3 regions of the Janthinobacterium sp. SUN137 genome follow, and region 2 is predicted to be linked to each of the others. Evidence: predicted binding sites of a transcription regulator. Region 2 holds the regulator's gene; each other region holds the start of a gene.
What was found. Region 2 encodes FNR, which switches genes on or off when oxygen is low (the NO sensors DNR and NnrR bind a similar motif). Its sites were predicted from a motif close to TTGATNNNNATCAA; they were not measured.
Positions count from the first base shown of each region.

Region 1: paaA (1,2-phenylacetyl-CoA epoxidase subunit PaaA) is a predicted target of FNR. The motif match lies at 1,992-2,005, and genes of this name have one in related genera.
Region 3: O3298_RS00225 (OmpW family protein) is a predicted target of FNR. The motif match lies at 2,267-2,280, and genes of this name have one in related genera.

Region 1 is NZ_JAPWHZ010000001.1:1,396,328-1,400,481, forward strand. Features, by position in the region: gene paaC (1,2-phenylacetyl-CoA epoxidase subunit PaaC) at 1-592, opposite strand, end outside; gene paaB (1,2-phenylacetyl-CoA epoxidase subunit PaaB) at 607-891, opposite strand; gene paaA (1,2-phenylacetyl-CoA epoxidase subunit PaaA) at 918-1,907, opposite strand; gene paaX (phenylacetic acid degradation operon negative regulatory protein PaaX) at 2,175-3,104, shown strand; gene O3298_RS06350 (hypothetical protein) at 3,217-3,471, opposite strand; gene O3298_RS06355 (M14-type cytosolic carboxypeptidase) at 3,613-4,154, shown strand, end outside.
Region 2 is NZ_JAPWHZ010000004.1:64,063-68,216, reverse strand. Features, by position in the region: gene O3298_RS20750 (response regulator) at 1-1,933, opposite strand, end outside; gene fnr (fumarate/nitrate reduction transcriptional regulator Fnr) at 2,183-2,941, shown strand; gene O3298_RS20740 (FixH family protein) at 2,945-3,469, opposite strand; gene ccoG (cytochrome c oxidase accessory protein CcoG) at 3,572-4,154, opposite strand, start outside.
Region 3 is NZ_JAPWHZ010000001.1:49,623-53,776, forward strand. Features, by position in the region: gene O3298_RS00215 (methionine ABC transporter permease) at 1-646, shown strand, start outside; gene O3298_RS00220 (MetQ/NlpA family ABC transporter substrate-binding protein) at 679-1,506, shown strand; gene O3298_RS00225 (OmpW family protein) at 1,588-2,205, opposite strand; gene O3298_RS00230 (LysR family transcriptional regulator) at 2,352-3,248, opposite strand; gene fur (ferric iron uptake transcriptional regulator) at 3,489-3,926, shown strand; gene O3298_RS00240 (MerR family transcriptional regulator) at 3,996-4,154, shown strand, end outside.

The DNA.
Region 1 (4,154 bases), on a different contig from region 2:
CCAGAAACGCCTGACGCAGGATGTCGGATGGCGGCGCGATGCCGGCGGCCACCATGGCCTGGTCGACGGCGTCATACTTGAACATCTCGCCCGTGTACATCCACAGCTTGTCGGCGGCGGCCTGCGTTTTCGCGTGGCTGTCCGCCGTGCCGTCGCCGAGGCGCACGACGAGATCGCCGCTGCGGCGCAGGTGATAGGTCACTTCCTTGATCGACTTTTGCGCCACCTCGACGATGCGCGCATCCGTCGATTTCGTCAGTTCCAGCAGCTGGAAGTAGTGCCAGCTGTCGAAGAAGAACTGGCGCATCATCGTGTCGGCGTAATTGCCGTTCGGCTGCTCGACCAGCAGACAATTCTTGAAATCGTGGGCATCGCGCAGGAAGGCGATGTCGTCCTCGTCGCGGCCCGCGTTTTCCAGCTCGGCCGCATAGCTGAACCACAAACGCGTCTGGCCCAGCAGGTCCAGCGCCACGTTGGTCAGCGCCATGTCCTCTTCCAGCGCGGGACCCTTGCCGCACAGCTGCGACAGCTGCTGACTGAGGATCAGGGCGTTGTCGCCCAGGCGCAGAAGGTAATTGACCTTGTCATCCATTGCAGGCGCTCCCATCACAGATTCTTGACTTCTTCCGGCATCGGGAAGAAGGTGGGATGGCGGTACACCTTGCTGTTCGATGGCTCGAACAGGGCGCCCTTGTCGCCGGGGCTGCTGGCGACGATATCGGCCGCGCGCACCACCCAGATGCTCACGCCTTCATTGCGGCGCGTGTAGACGTCGCGCGCATGGTTGACCGCCATGGTGGCGTCGGAAGCGTGCAGGCTGCCCACATGCTTGTGCGCCAGGCCGTGCTGGCTGCGGATGAAAACTTCCCACAAAGGCCATTCTTTGCTCATGTTGCTATCCCCTTTTATAGATGTTTTCAGGCTGCCGCTTTGCTAGCGGCTTGCTTGTCGGCGTAGGCGACCAAGGCATCGCGGAACCATTCGCCGTCTTCATACGCTTTCACGCGCGTTTGCAGGCGTTCGCGGTTGCACGGGCCATTGCCCTTCAAGACATTGTTGAACTCGGACCAGTCGATCTCGCCGAATTCATAATGGCCCGTTTCCGCATTGAACTTCAGGTCGGGATCGGGCACGGTCAGGCCCAGGTATTCGATTTGCGGCACGGTCTGGTCGACCATGCGCTGGCGCAATTCGTCGTTCGAGAACAGCTTGATGCGCCATTGCGCCGACTGGGCGCTGTTGACGGAAGCGGCGTCCGATGGACCGAACATCATCAGCGACGGCCACCACCAGCGGTTCAGCGCATCCTGCGCCATGGCTTTCTGCGCGGGCGTGCCCTTGCACAGCGACATCATGATGTCGTAGCCCTGGCGCGCATGGAACGATTCTTCCTTGCAGACGCGGATCATGGCGCGCGCATACGGGCCGTACGAGCAGCGGCACAGGGGAATCTGGTTGATGATGGCGGAGCCGTCGACCAGCCAGCCGATGGCGCCCATGTCGGCCCACGACAGGGTCGGATAGTTAAAGATGCTGGAATACTTGGCTTTGCCCGAATGCAAGGCGGCCAGCAAGTCGTCGCGCGACACGCCCAAGGTTTCCGCGGCGCTATACAGGTACAGGCCGTGGCCGGCTTCGTCCTGGATCTTCGCCAGCAGGATCGATTTACGTTTCAGGGTGGGCGCACGCGTGACCCAATTACCTTCAGGCAATTGGCCGACGATTTCCGAGTGCGCGTGCTGCGAAATCTGGCGGATCAGGGTCTTGCGGTAAGCGTCCGGCATCCAGTCCTTGGCCTCGATCTTGATGCCTTCGTCGATGCGCGCCTGGAAAGCGCGCTCTTCTTGACCCATGTCGTCGAGGGAACGGACGTTCTTGAGGCCGGTTTCAACCATTTGTGCGTACATGATCTGTCTCCCATGTCTTTGATTTTGCGCAGCAACGCGGTGCGATGAACAGATAATACGATACAAAAAACGATTTGCATACACTTGATATGAATCATTTTAAAAAATCGTATCTTGTGCAGCTTTTTTGTGCGTATGATATTGCTTATGAGAAAACACTGCGAAGCGCCACCAGCGCTTCCGGCAAATTATTGCCGCGCTACCCGCGCAGCCAAGTAAACTGCTGCTTTTATTGAACCGACCGCAACACGGCCAGACCGGAACCACATGAAGAACACCCGCTGCACGGCATGGATAGCCGATTTCCTGGAAAGCGACCCACCGCGCTCGAAGTCCCTGGTGATGACCATCTTTGGCGACGCCATCGTGCCGCGCGGCGGCGCCATCTGGCTGGGCAGCCTGATCGAACTGCTGGCGCCGTTTGGCGTGAATGACCGTTTATTGCGCACCAGCGTGTTCCGCCTGGCGCAGGAAGGCTGGCTCAGCTCGCAGCGCGACGGCCGCCGCAGCGCCTATACGATACGTCCGGAGGCGCTGGCCCGCTTCGAGCGCGCCTATCGCCGCATCTATGCACCGCTGGTCGTGCACTGGGATGGCAGCTGGACCCTGGTGATCGGGCCGGCCGGCAGCATCGGCGCCACCGAGCGGGGGGCGCTGCGCAAGGAATTATTGTGGGCTGGCTATGGCTTGATCTCGCCTGGCATCTTTGGCCACCCGGCCAGCAATACGGAGGCGCTGGAAGATATCCTCGTGCGCAATGAAGTGCAGGGCAAGCTGTATGTCTGCCACACCACGGAATTGCCGGGCGTCAGCACGCGTCCCCTGCGCGACATGGTGGGCGACTGCTGGGATTTATCGGAAGTCATAGCCGGCTACCAAAAATTCATCGCCAGTTTCCAACCACTGCTGACCTTGCTGCAAGAAGCACCCGTGTTCGATGCGGAGCAAGCGTTCGTCATCCGCTCGCTGCTGACGCACGCCTACCGCCGCGTGCAACTGCACGACCCGCAACTGCCCGTCGAGCTGCTGCCCGAACCGTGGCCCGGCACGCAGGCGTATGCGCTGGCCCGCGACCTGTACCGCATCACGTACGCGGCGGCCGAGGAACATATCCTGGCCACCTTGCGGCGCGAAGATGCGCAGGCGCCCGATGTGGAGCCGTGGTTCTACGAACGTTTTGGCGGCCTGAACACCTGATAAAACGTCCATGACGATGTTGCAGGGTCTGGGCGTCCGTTCGTACCGCCTGCGGCCCTGCGCCAGGCCCTGGCCATTTTTCAGGCGCTCAGGAATACGTCCGAGCCTGCGCTCACTGTTTTGCTACCACCTGTTTCGCCCCTGCCAATAAATCCTGTCCCAGCTTTTCCAGCGCATTGGCCTGTACCAGCATGGTGTCGAGGATGGCGACGTTGAAGGTGAATTCGGCCGGCGTCGTATAGCCGGGGAAACGTATGATGCGCAGCAATTCCTGCAAGGTCGTGCCCTTGCCCAGGTGCGCCAGGGCGTCGCTGAGGGCGCTGATTTTCTTTTCCAGTTCGCGTATGTGTTTGCCGTTGTCATCCATGATGGCCTCCCCGTGTCGGAGCTATCACGTTAGCAAAGCGCGTCCGTCATCGTTTGCGCCAGCACAAAGTCCACCGCAAAACAGGTATCATCGCGCCATTGCACACGATGCAAAACCCATACGTTTTTATCAGGAACACACATGACCATTAAAATCAGCCAGCAATTCGACGCCGGCGCGATCGAGGTGCTGCGCGCCGACGATGCCCAATCCATCGAGCTGAACATCCGCAAGGATTCCCACGCCGACATCACGCAGTGGTTTTACTTCCGCCTGCAAGGCGCGCAAGGCGAGGCGTGCACGATCCGCTTCATGAACGCAGGCAAGTCGGCCTACCCGGACGGCTGGAAAGATTACCAGGCCGTGGCCAGCTACGACCGCGAAACCTGGTTCCGCGTACCGACCAGCTTTGACGGCACGGTGATGACCATCGAACACACGCCGGAAGAGGAAAGCGTGTACTACGCCTACTTCGAGCCGTACCCATGGGACCGCCACCTGGCCCTGATCGACAGCGCGCAAGCGTCGCCGCTGGTGCGCTTGATCGACCTGGGTAGCACCGTGGAAGGCCGCGACATGAATCTGCTGGTGGTCGGCGACGCCGATGCCGAAAAGAAAGTCTGGGTCATCGCGCGCCAGCATCCAGGTGAAACGATGGCCGAATGGTTTGTCGAAGGCATGCT
Region 2 (4,154 bases):
TCAGCTTGACGATCAGTTCGCGCGTGGTGCGGTTGTCGTCGGCCACCAGCAGGCGCAGCTGGCCCAGCGCCGGCGTGCGCCGCGTTTCGGCCGGCTGCGCCAGCATTTCGAAGGGCACGCTGAACCAGAAGCGGCTGCCCTTGCCTTCGCTGCTGGCGACGGCGATGTCGCCGCCCATCATGTGGATCAGCTGCTTGCTGATGGCCAGGCCCAGGCCCGTGCCGCCGAAGCGCCGCGTGATGCTCTGGTCGCCCTGGGAAAACGCGGCAAACAGCTGCTGTTGCTGCAGTTCCGTCATGCCGATGCCCGTGTCGCGCACTTCGAAGCGCAGCCAGGCGCGGCCGTTTTCGTTCTCGGCCAGGCTGACGGCCACCACCACTTCGCCGCTCTCCGTGAACTTGATGGCGTTGCCGGCCAGGTTGACGAGGATTTGCTGCAGGCGCTGGGCGTCGCCCACGAGGCGCCGCGGCACGTCGGGCTCGACGGCGATGGCCAGTTCCAGCTCCTTTTCGCCCGCATTCATCGTCATCGTCGTGGCCAGGGTATTCATGACTTCATCGAGGTCGAATTCGACGGGCGACAACTCCATGCGCCGCGCCTCGATCTTCGAATAGTCGAGCACGTCATTGAGGATGCCCAGCAGCGACTGGCCCGCCACTCTGACCATGGTCAGATACTTGCGCTGTTCCGTGTCGAGCCTGGTATTGCCCAGCAAATACACCATGCCCAGTACGGCATTGAGGGGCGTGCGGATTTCATGGCTCATGTTGGCCACGAAATCGCTCTTCGCGCGGTTGGCCGCCTCAGCGCGGTCGCGTTCCTGTTCCAGCTCCGCCGCGCGCGATTCGAGTTCCTGCTGCAGGCGGTCGCGTTCGCTCATCAGGCCGTTGAACGCTTCCGTCAGTTCGCCGATCTCGTCGCGCTGCTGCACCGGCACGGGCGTGAAGCGGCTGCCGCTGGTGCGCAGGGCTTGCAGGGTGTCGCGCAGGCGCACCAGCGGCGACAGCAGGCGCACGGTGACCCAGCCCAGAACAAAGGCGGCCAGCAGCGAGGCGAGGATGCTCCACAGCACCAGCCGGTACAGCACGCCATCGAACGGTTCGAAGGCATCTTCGACGGGGAGCGAGGCGGCCAGCAGCCAGTTCACGGATTTCAGGCGCTTGAAGCTGTTGACGGCCGTGATGCCGCGGCTGTTGGTGCTGACCATGCTGCCTTCGCCATCTTCCTTCAGCAGCTGGGTCGTCGTCAGGTTGGCGTTCGGCTTGCGCGGTTGCAGCAAGCGGCTGGTATCGGGGTGCAGCACGTAGCGCGGCACGGCGCCGCGCGTGAGGATGAAGTAATAGCCGTTCTTGCCGATCTTTTCCGAGCGCAGGCGGCCCAGCAGGTTGTCCTTGTACAGGCGCAGCACGCCGATCACCACGCCGGCCACCTGGCCATCGGCGGCCAGCACGGGCGCCACCATCTGCACGATGGGCATGCCGCTCGACTTGCCCAGCATCGGTTCGGTGATCATGGGCTGGCGTGTGCGCAGGACGGTCTGGAAATACTCGCGCTCGGCGACGTTGATGCCGGCGCGCCCCGCTACCTCCGGCATGTCGGCCACGACGGCGCCATGCGCGTCGAGCACCAGCACGTCATCGAACAGCACCAGCATCGAGCGGCGCGAATAGTATTCGCGCAATTGGGCGGGCCGGGCGATCAATTCCGGCGGCTGCTGTCGGGCCGTCAGGGTGACGATCTGCAGCAGCATGCCCAGCTTGTCGTCGAGCTCGGCAGCGGTGCGGGTGATCAGGGACGATTGCTGGCTCAGCAGTACTCGGGTGAAGTCGTCGCGCATGTGCTGCACCTGGATCATGGTGACCAGCGCGATCATGGCGATCGAGGTCAGGCTGGTGGCCAGCGCGACTTTTGCTTTAATGCCGAGAGGCTTCATGATTTCCTTTTCAGTACCGGGCGGCACAGGCGGCAGATAATGCTGTCAGGAATTTTCCTATCAATGCCCCAGCTTGGCAAGCGGTGCCGCGCAAATTGCCCGTCCCGGATGGGCTTTTGACGATGTTGCCATATAATTAAAGGCTGGACGTCGTTTATTCGCCGAATTTACGGTGAAATTGGCATACGGCAACCCTGTATGCGGCTGTATGCAGTAAACTTGTTGTTGCATTTTCTAAAAGGTACCGACATGACTGAAGCGCTACTCACTCCAACCTTGCCCACCGTGAACGTGGAGGCGTTGCGTGCGCGATGCTCGACCTGCAGCATGCATCAATTGTGCCTGCCGATGGGCCTCGATGTGGGCGACATGGACAGGCTGGACCAGATCATAGGCCGCCGCCGCAAGATCGTGCGCGGCGCCTCGCTGTTCCGTATCGGCGACTCGTTCCAGAACCTGTATGCGATCCGCCTGGGGCATTTCAAGACGTACCAGATCAATCCGGGCGGCGAAGAGCAGGTGACGGGCTTCCAGATGGCGGGCGAACTGCTGGGCATGGACGCCATCAGCGCCGACCGCCACCACTGTAATGCGGTGGCGCTGGAAGACAGCGAAGTGTGTGAAATCCCGTTTTCCAGCCTGGAACAATTGCTGGGCAATATGCCGACCCTGCTGCGCCATTTCCACCGCATGATGAGCCAGGAAATCACGCGCGAGCAAAGCGTCATGCTGTTGCTGGGCAATATGCAGGCGACGCAGCGCTTTGCCGCCTTCATCGTCAACCTGGCGTCGCGCTATGAAGCGCGCGGCTATTCGGGCAGCAATTTCCAGCTGCGCATGTCGCGCGAGGAAATCGGCAACTACCTGGGCCTGACCATCGAGAGCGTCAGCCGCCTGCTGTCGAAGTTCAAGAAGGAAGGCTGGCTGCGCGTCTCGAACCGGGAAATTGAAATCCTGCAGCCGGCGAAACTGAAGGCGATTACGGCCGGCACGGACGTCTGCAAATAAGACTTACAGTTCCTCGTCCGCATGCAGCGCGATGCTGCGCTGCAGCGGCCAGGTCCAGATGCCGGACAGGCGCCACTCGCGTTTGTCGTTTTCCACCAGCACTTGCCAGCGGCTGCGCTCGAGCATCGGCAGCGCCACGGAAAAATTGCCGGCCGCATCGGGCTGTACCAGCACCTTGATATCCTTTTCCGGCAGGGTCGCATGCGCTAGGTGCAGCTGCAAAGGCGCCTGATAGGCCTTGCCGAAGCTGTGCACGGAACCGGTCAGGCGCGCTTGCGCCACGTCATACGACAGGCGCGTATCCATCGCCAGGTCGCTGGCGATCGTGTCGCGCTTCAAATCCTGGTTGATCGCCTTGCCCTGCTTGTAATAATCGCCCACCACCAGCGCATCGGGCTGCGTAAACGCGATATAGCCCATGAAGCTGCCGACGACCACGGACAGGCCGGGGCCGATCATCAGCAGCCATGGCCAGCGATGCTTGTACCACGGTGCAACGGGTGCTTGCAGTTTCAGACTGTCGGACATGATATTTCTCCTGTTTAATCAGCCAGTCCCCGCATGGGGACCGGCCTTCCTGCAACTTCGTGGCGGCGGCGAGGGCACCCGGTCCCCGTCCGCCTTTCCTTGTTAACGTGGCACGATGAATACCGCGCTTTCACGCACATGCAGCGATGGGTCGTCCAGCGATTGCAATTCGATCGCAATCTTGTTCGAGCCCTTCTCTCCCACGCCGTGCGGCACGCGCAGGCGGATCGGCCAACCCAGCGTTTCCGTCGGCTGCAAGGTCACTTCTTCGCGCGTCAGCAAGGTCAGGCCCGGCAAGCCGGAAGCGCTGATTTTGAAATGCTGGCTTTGCTCCGATGTGTTCATGATCTGCAGGCGGTAGACGTTTTCGATCATGCCGTCTTCCACTTCGCGTCCCATGGAACCGCGGTCGCGGATCACGTCCATTTTCAGGGGCGTGCGCAGGGCCAGCGAAGTACACACGGCGATGATGATCAGGGCCAGGATGGAAGTGTAGATCAAGACGCGCGGGCGCATGGCGCGCTGGCGTATCTGCTTCGAATTGAAGTTGTTTTCCATCGCATGGTCGGTACTGTAGCGTACCAGTCCCCGTGGCCGGTCGACCTTGTCCATCACGCTGTTGCAGGCATCGACGCAAGCGGCGCAACCGATGCATTCATACTGCAGGCCGTTACGGATATCGATG
Region 3 (4,154 bases), on a different contig from region 2:
CAACCTGCTGCCGGAAATCTGGGTGGCGCTGGGCCAGACCATGACCATGCTGGGCATCGGCCTGACGGCCGCCATCCTGATCGGCGGCCCGCTGGGCATCTTGCTGTTCCTCGTCTCGGAAGGCCAGTCGCTGGAAAACCGGCCGCTGTCGACGATACTCGGCTGGCTGGTGAACACCGTGCGCAGCTTCCCCTTCATCATCCTGCTGGTGGCCCTGACGCCGTTTACGCGCATCATCGCGGGCACCTCGATCGGCCCGCTGGCAGCCAGCGTACCGCTGTCGTTTGCCGCCATTCCCTACCTGGCGCGCCTGGTCGAACAGAACCTGCGCGAAGTGCCGCGCGGCGTGATCGAGGCGGCGCACGCCATGGGCGCGTCGGAAATGCAGATCATCTTCCGCGTGCTGCTGGTGGAAGCGCGTTCCGGCCTGGTGCTGGCCCTGACCGTGCTGTCGATCAGCTTCCTGTCGTATTCGGCCGTGGCCGGCGTGGTGGGCGGCGGCGGCATCGGCGACCTGGCCATCCGCTACGGCTACTACCGCTTCGAGACGGACATCATGGTCGCCACCGTGGCCATCCTGATCGTGCTGGTGCAAACCATCCAGTTCGCCGGCACGCGCATCGCCAAGCGCCTCGACAAACGTTAATTCATATTCAGTATTTCAGTACAAGGAAAAGCATGAACCACATTCGCCGCAACCTGCTCCTGGCCGCTGCCAGCCTGGCCTTCGCCACCGCCGCCCACGCCAAGGACCCGAAAGAACTCGTCATCGGCACCAGCTCCGGCCCGTATTCGGACCAGCTGAAGCTGGGCATCAAGCCTATCCTGGAAAAACAGGGTTACAAGGTCAAGATCGTGGAATTCAACGACTACGTGCAGCCGAACTACGCGCTGGCCGAAGGCTCGCTGGACGCCAACGTGTTCCAGCACATCGTCTACCTGACCAAGTTCGCCACCGATAACAAGCTGCCACTGAGCTCATTGATCACCGTGCCGACCATGCCGATCGGTCTGTACGGCGGCAAGCAGAAAACGCTTGCGGAAGTCAAGAATGGCGCCACCATCACCATGCCGAACGACCCGACCAACCAGGCGCGCGCGCTGGTGATGCTGGCCAAGATGGGCTGGATCAAGCTGAAACCGAACGTCGACCCGCTGCGCGCATCCGAGCGCGACGTGCTGGAAAACCCGAAGAAGCTGAAACTGGTACCGCTGGAAGCGGCACAGCTGCCACGTTCGCTGGCCGACGCCGACTACGCTTTCGTGAACGGTAACTTCGCCCTGGCCGCCGGCATGAAGCTGACGTCTGCCCTGAGCGTGGAAAAGATTTCGGACAGCTACATCAACCTGGTCGCCATCCGCACGGCCGACAAGGCCAAGCCATGGGTCAAGGACCTGGAAGCGGCCTACCGCTCGCGCGCCTTCCTCGACGCGACGAACAAGTATTTGGCCGGCTACGAAAAGACGGATTACCAGCTGGCACTGGAAAAAACGCTGAAAAAATAAACTGCTACATGTCATGCAAAAAGGACGGCCAAGGCCGTCCTTTTTTATTGTCCGCGCCGCGCGGGCGCAGTCATGCCATGCTTAGAAGCGGTAGCCCACGCCTACGCCGATCAGGACAGGGTCGATCTTGACTTCGCTGGCCTTGGCGGCACCGACGAAGACGTCGCTGCGGATCTGCACTTTCTTGATGTCGAAGTTCAGCGACCAGTTTTTGTCCAGCTTGTAGTCGACGCCAGCTTGCAGCGCGAAGCCCCAGCTGTCATGCTCCAGACGGCCAGCGCCATTCAGCAGTTTCACGCTCGAAATATTCGTATAGTTCACGCCTGCACCCACGTATGGGCTGAACTGTTTTTCAGGCATGAAGTGGTATTGCAGCGACAAGGTCGGCGGCAAATGCTTGAACGTGCCGATATTTTGGCCACCTAAGGTGACGTCATGCTTTTGCGGATACGTCAGGATCAGCTCGGCAGCGATGTTCGGCGTGAAGAAATACGAAATATCGATTTCAGGAATCGTCTTGCTGCTGACGTGGATCGTGTCCGATGCGCCATTGCCCAAGACCGGCGTGGATTTGTTGGCAGGATCGATATGCACGGCGCGCGCACGGACCAGCCATGGGCTTTCCTGTGCCATGGCGTTGCCGGCGAATGCGCCGATGGCGGCCAGGACGATTGCTGCTGCAGTTGCGGACGTTTTCATTATGTTTTCCTCTGTCGTTAAGTAACGCTGCGAAGTCTAAGAGTGCAGTGCAACAAAAACTTTGATCCACATCAAATAGTGCTATATGGCATCACCAGAGGGATTTTTTCCTTTGCCCAAGTCAAAAATTGCCGTATTGCAGCGCATCAATGCACGTCGGCAAACAGGCTGGCGACCCAGTCGGCAAACACGCGCACGCGCGGCGACAATTGCCGGTGATGGGGATACAGCACGGACACGGGCAGCGGGTCGGGCCGCCAGTCCCGCAGCACTTCCACCAGTTCGCCGGCCGCCAGCGCCCGCTCCAGGTGGTAGCGGGGCGCCTGGATCAAGCCCATGCCCGCGCGGCAGCAGGCGTGATACGCGTCGGCATTGTTGACGGACACGGTGCCCGGCAAGGCCACGCTGTGGCGCTGTCCCGCCACCTTGAAATCGAAGGGCCAGACCTTGCCAGTCTGGGCGGAAAAGAAATTGACGGCGCGGTGGCCCTCCAGCTGCGCCAGATGCTCCGGCGTGCCGTGCGCGGTCAGGTAGGCGGGGCTGGCGCACGTCACCTGTTCCAGCAGCGCCACGCGGCGCGCCACCATCGACGAGTCGCCCAGTTCGCCCACGCGCAGCACGCAATCGACGCCTTCGCGCACCAGGTCGACGAGGCGGTCGCCCATGCCGATTTCCAGTTCGATCAGCGGATAGCGGGTGCAGAACCGGTCCAGCACGGGCATGACGAAGTGCATGGCCAGGGTCGCGTGCAAGTCGATGCGCAGCTTGCCGGCCGGCTGCTGCGCCGCCGAACTGAACACGGCTTCCGTTTCTTCCAGGTCCGCCAGCAGGCGCACGCAGCGCTGGTAATACGCGTCGCCATCGGGCGTGGGCGTCACTTGCCGCGTGGTCCGCTGCAGCAGGCGCACGCGCAGCCGCGCTTCCAGCTGCTTGATCGCATGCGTGACGGTGGCCTTCGGATAGCCGAGGTCATGCGCCGCCTGCGTAAAACTGCGCAGTTCGACGATGCGCGTAAAGATGCGCATCGCATCAAATCGGTCCATGCTTCCTCCATTGTTATTCCTTGCTGGACAGTATAGCGATTCAACCGCCACTTTTTATCAGCAACCAATACTGCTGGCATCAGTTGCCCGCCACGCAAGCGCCACTTGCGCCGATGTCACTGGATTGCCGCCCGCCCGCGCGGCATACTATTTACAGTACACACATGAGAATGGTAATGATTATCATTTGCGATATAATGCAATACCTCGCTAGGGCGACTACAAAAAGGAATGGGAGACATGGATATATTGAGGGAACTGCGTGAATCGGGCTTGAAAGTGACCATCCCCCGCTTGAGGATTCTGCAGCTGTTTCAAGAAGGCACGATCAAGCACCTGAGTGCGGACGATGTCTACAAACTCTTGCTGGCTGAAAAGATCGATGTGGGCCTGGCCACCATCTACCGCGTGCTGATGCAGTTTGCCGAAGCGGGCATCCTGTTTCGCCGGCATTTCGAATCGGGCCACGCCGTCTTCGAACTGAACGAAGGGCAGCACCACGACCACCTGGTCTGCACGGGTTGCGGCAAGGTCGATGAATTCGTCGACGAAGGCATCGAACTGCGCCAGAACGAGATCGCCGCCGAGCGGGGCTTCGTGCTGCACGAGCACGCGCTGTCGCTGTACGGCACCTGCGCCGAGTGCACGGCGAAGAAAGTGCCGCCGCGCCGGGCCTGAGGATGCCTGGGCCGTTTGGGCGCCGCTGCCATACGGTAAGATTCGCTCAAGCTTGAGAAAGGATCACCCATGTACATCGGAGAAATCGCCCGCCTGGCGGGCACCTCGCCCAAGGCCTTGCGCCACTATGAAGCGCTGGGCTTGCTGGGCGACGTGCGCCGCGCCGGCGCCTACCGCGTCTACACGCAGCAAGACCTGGCGCAAGTCAAACTCATACGCCAGGCGCAG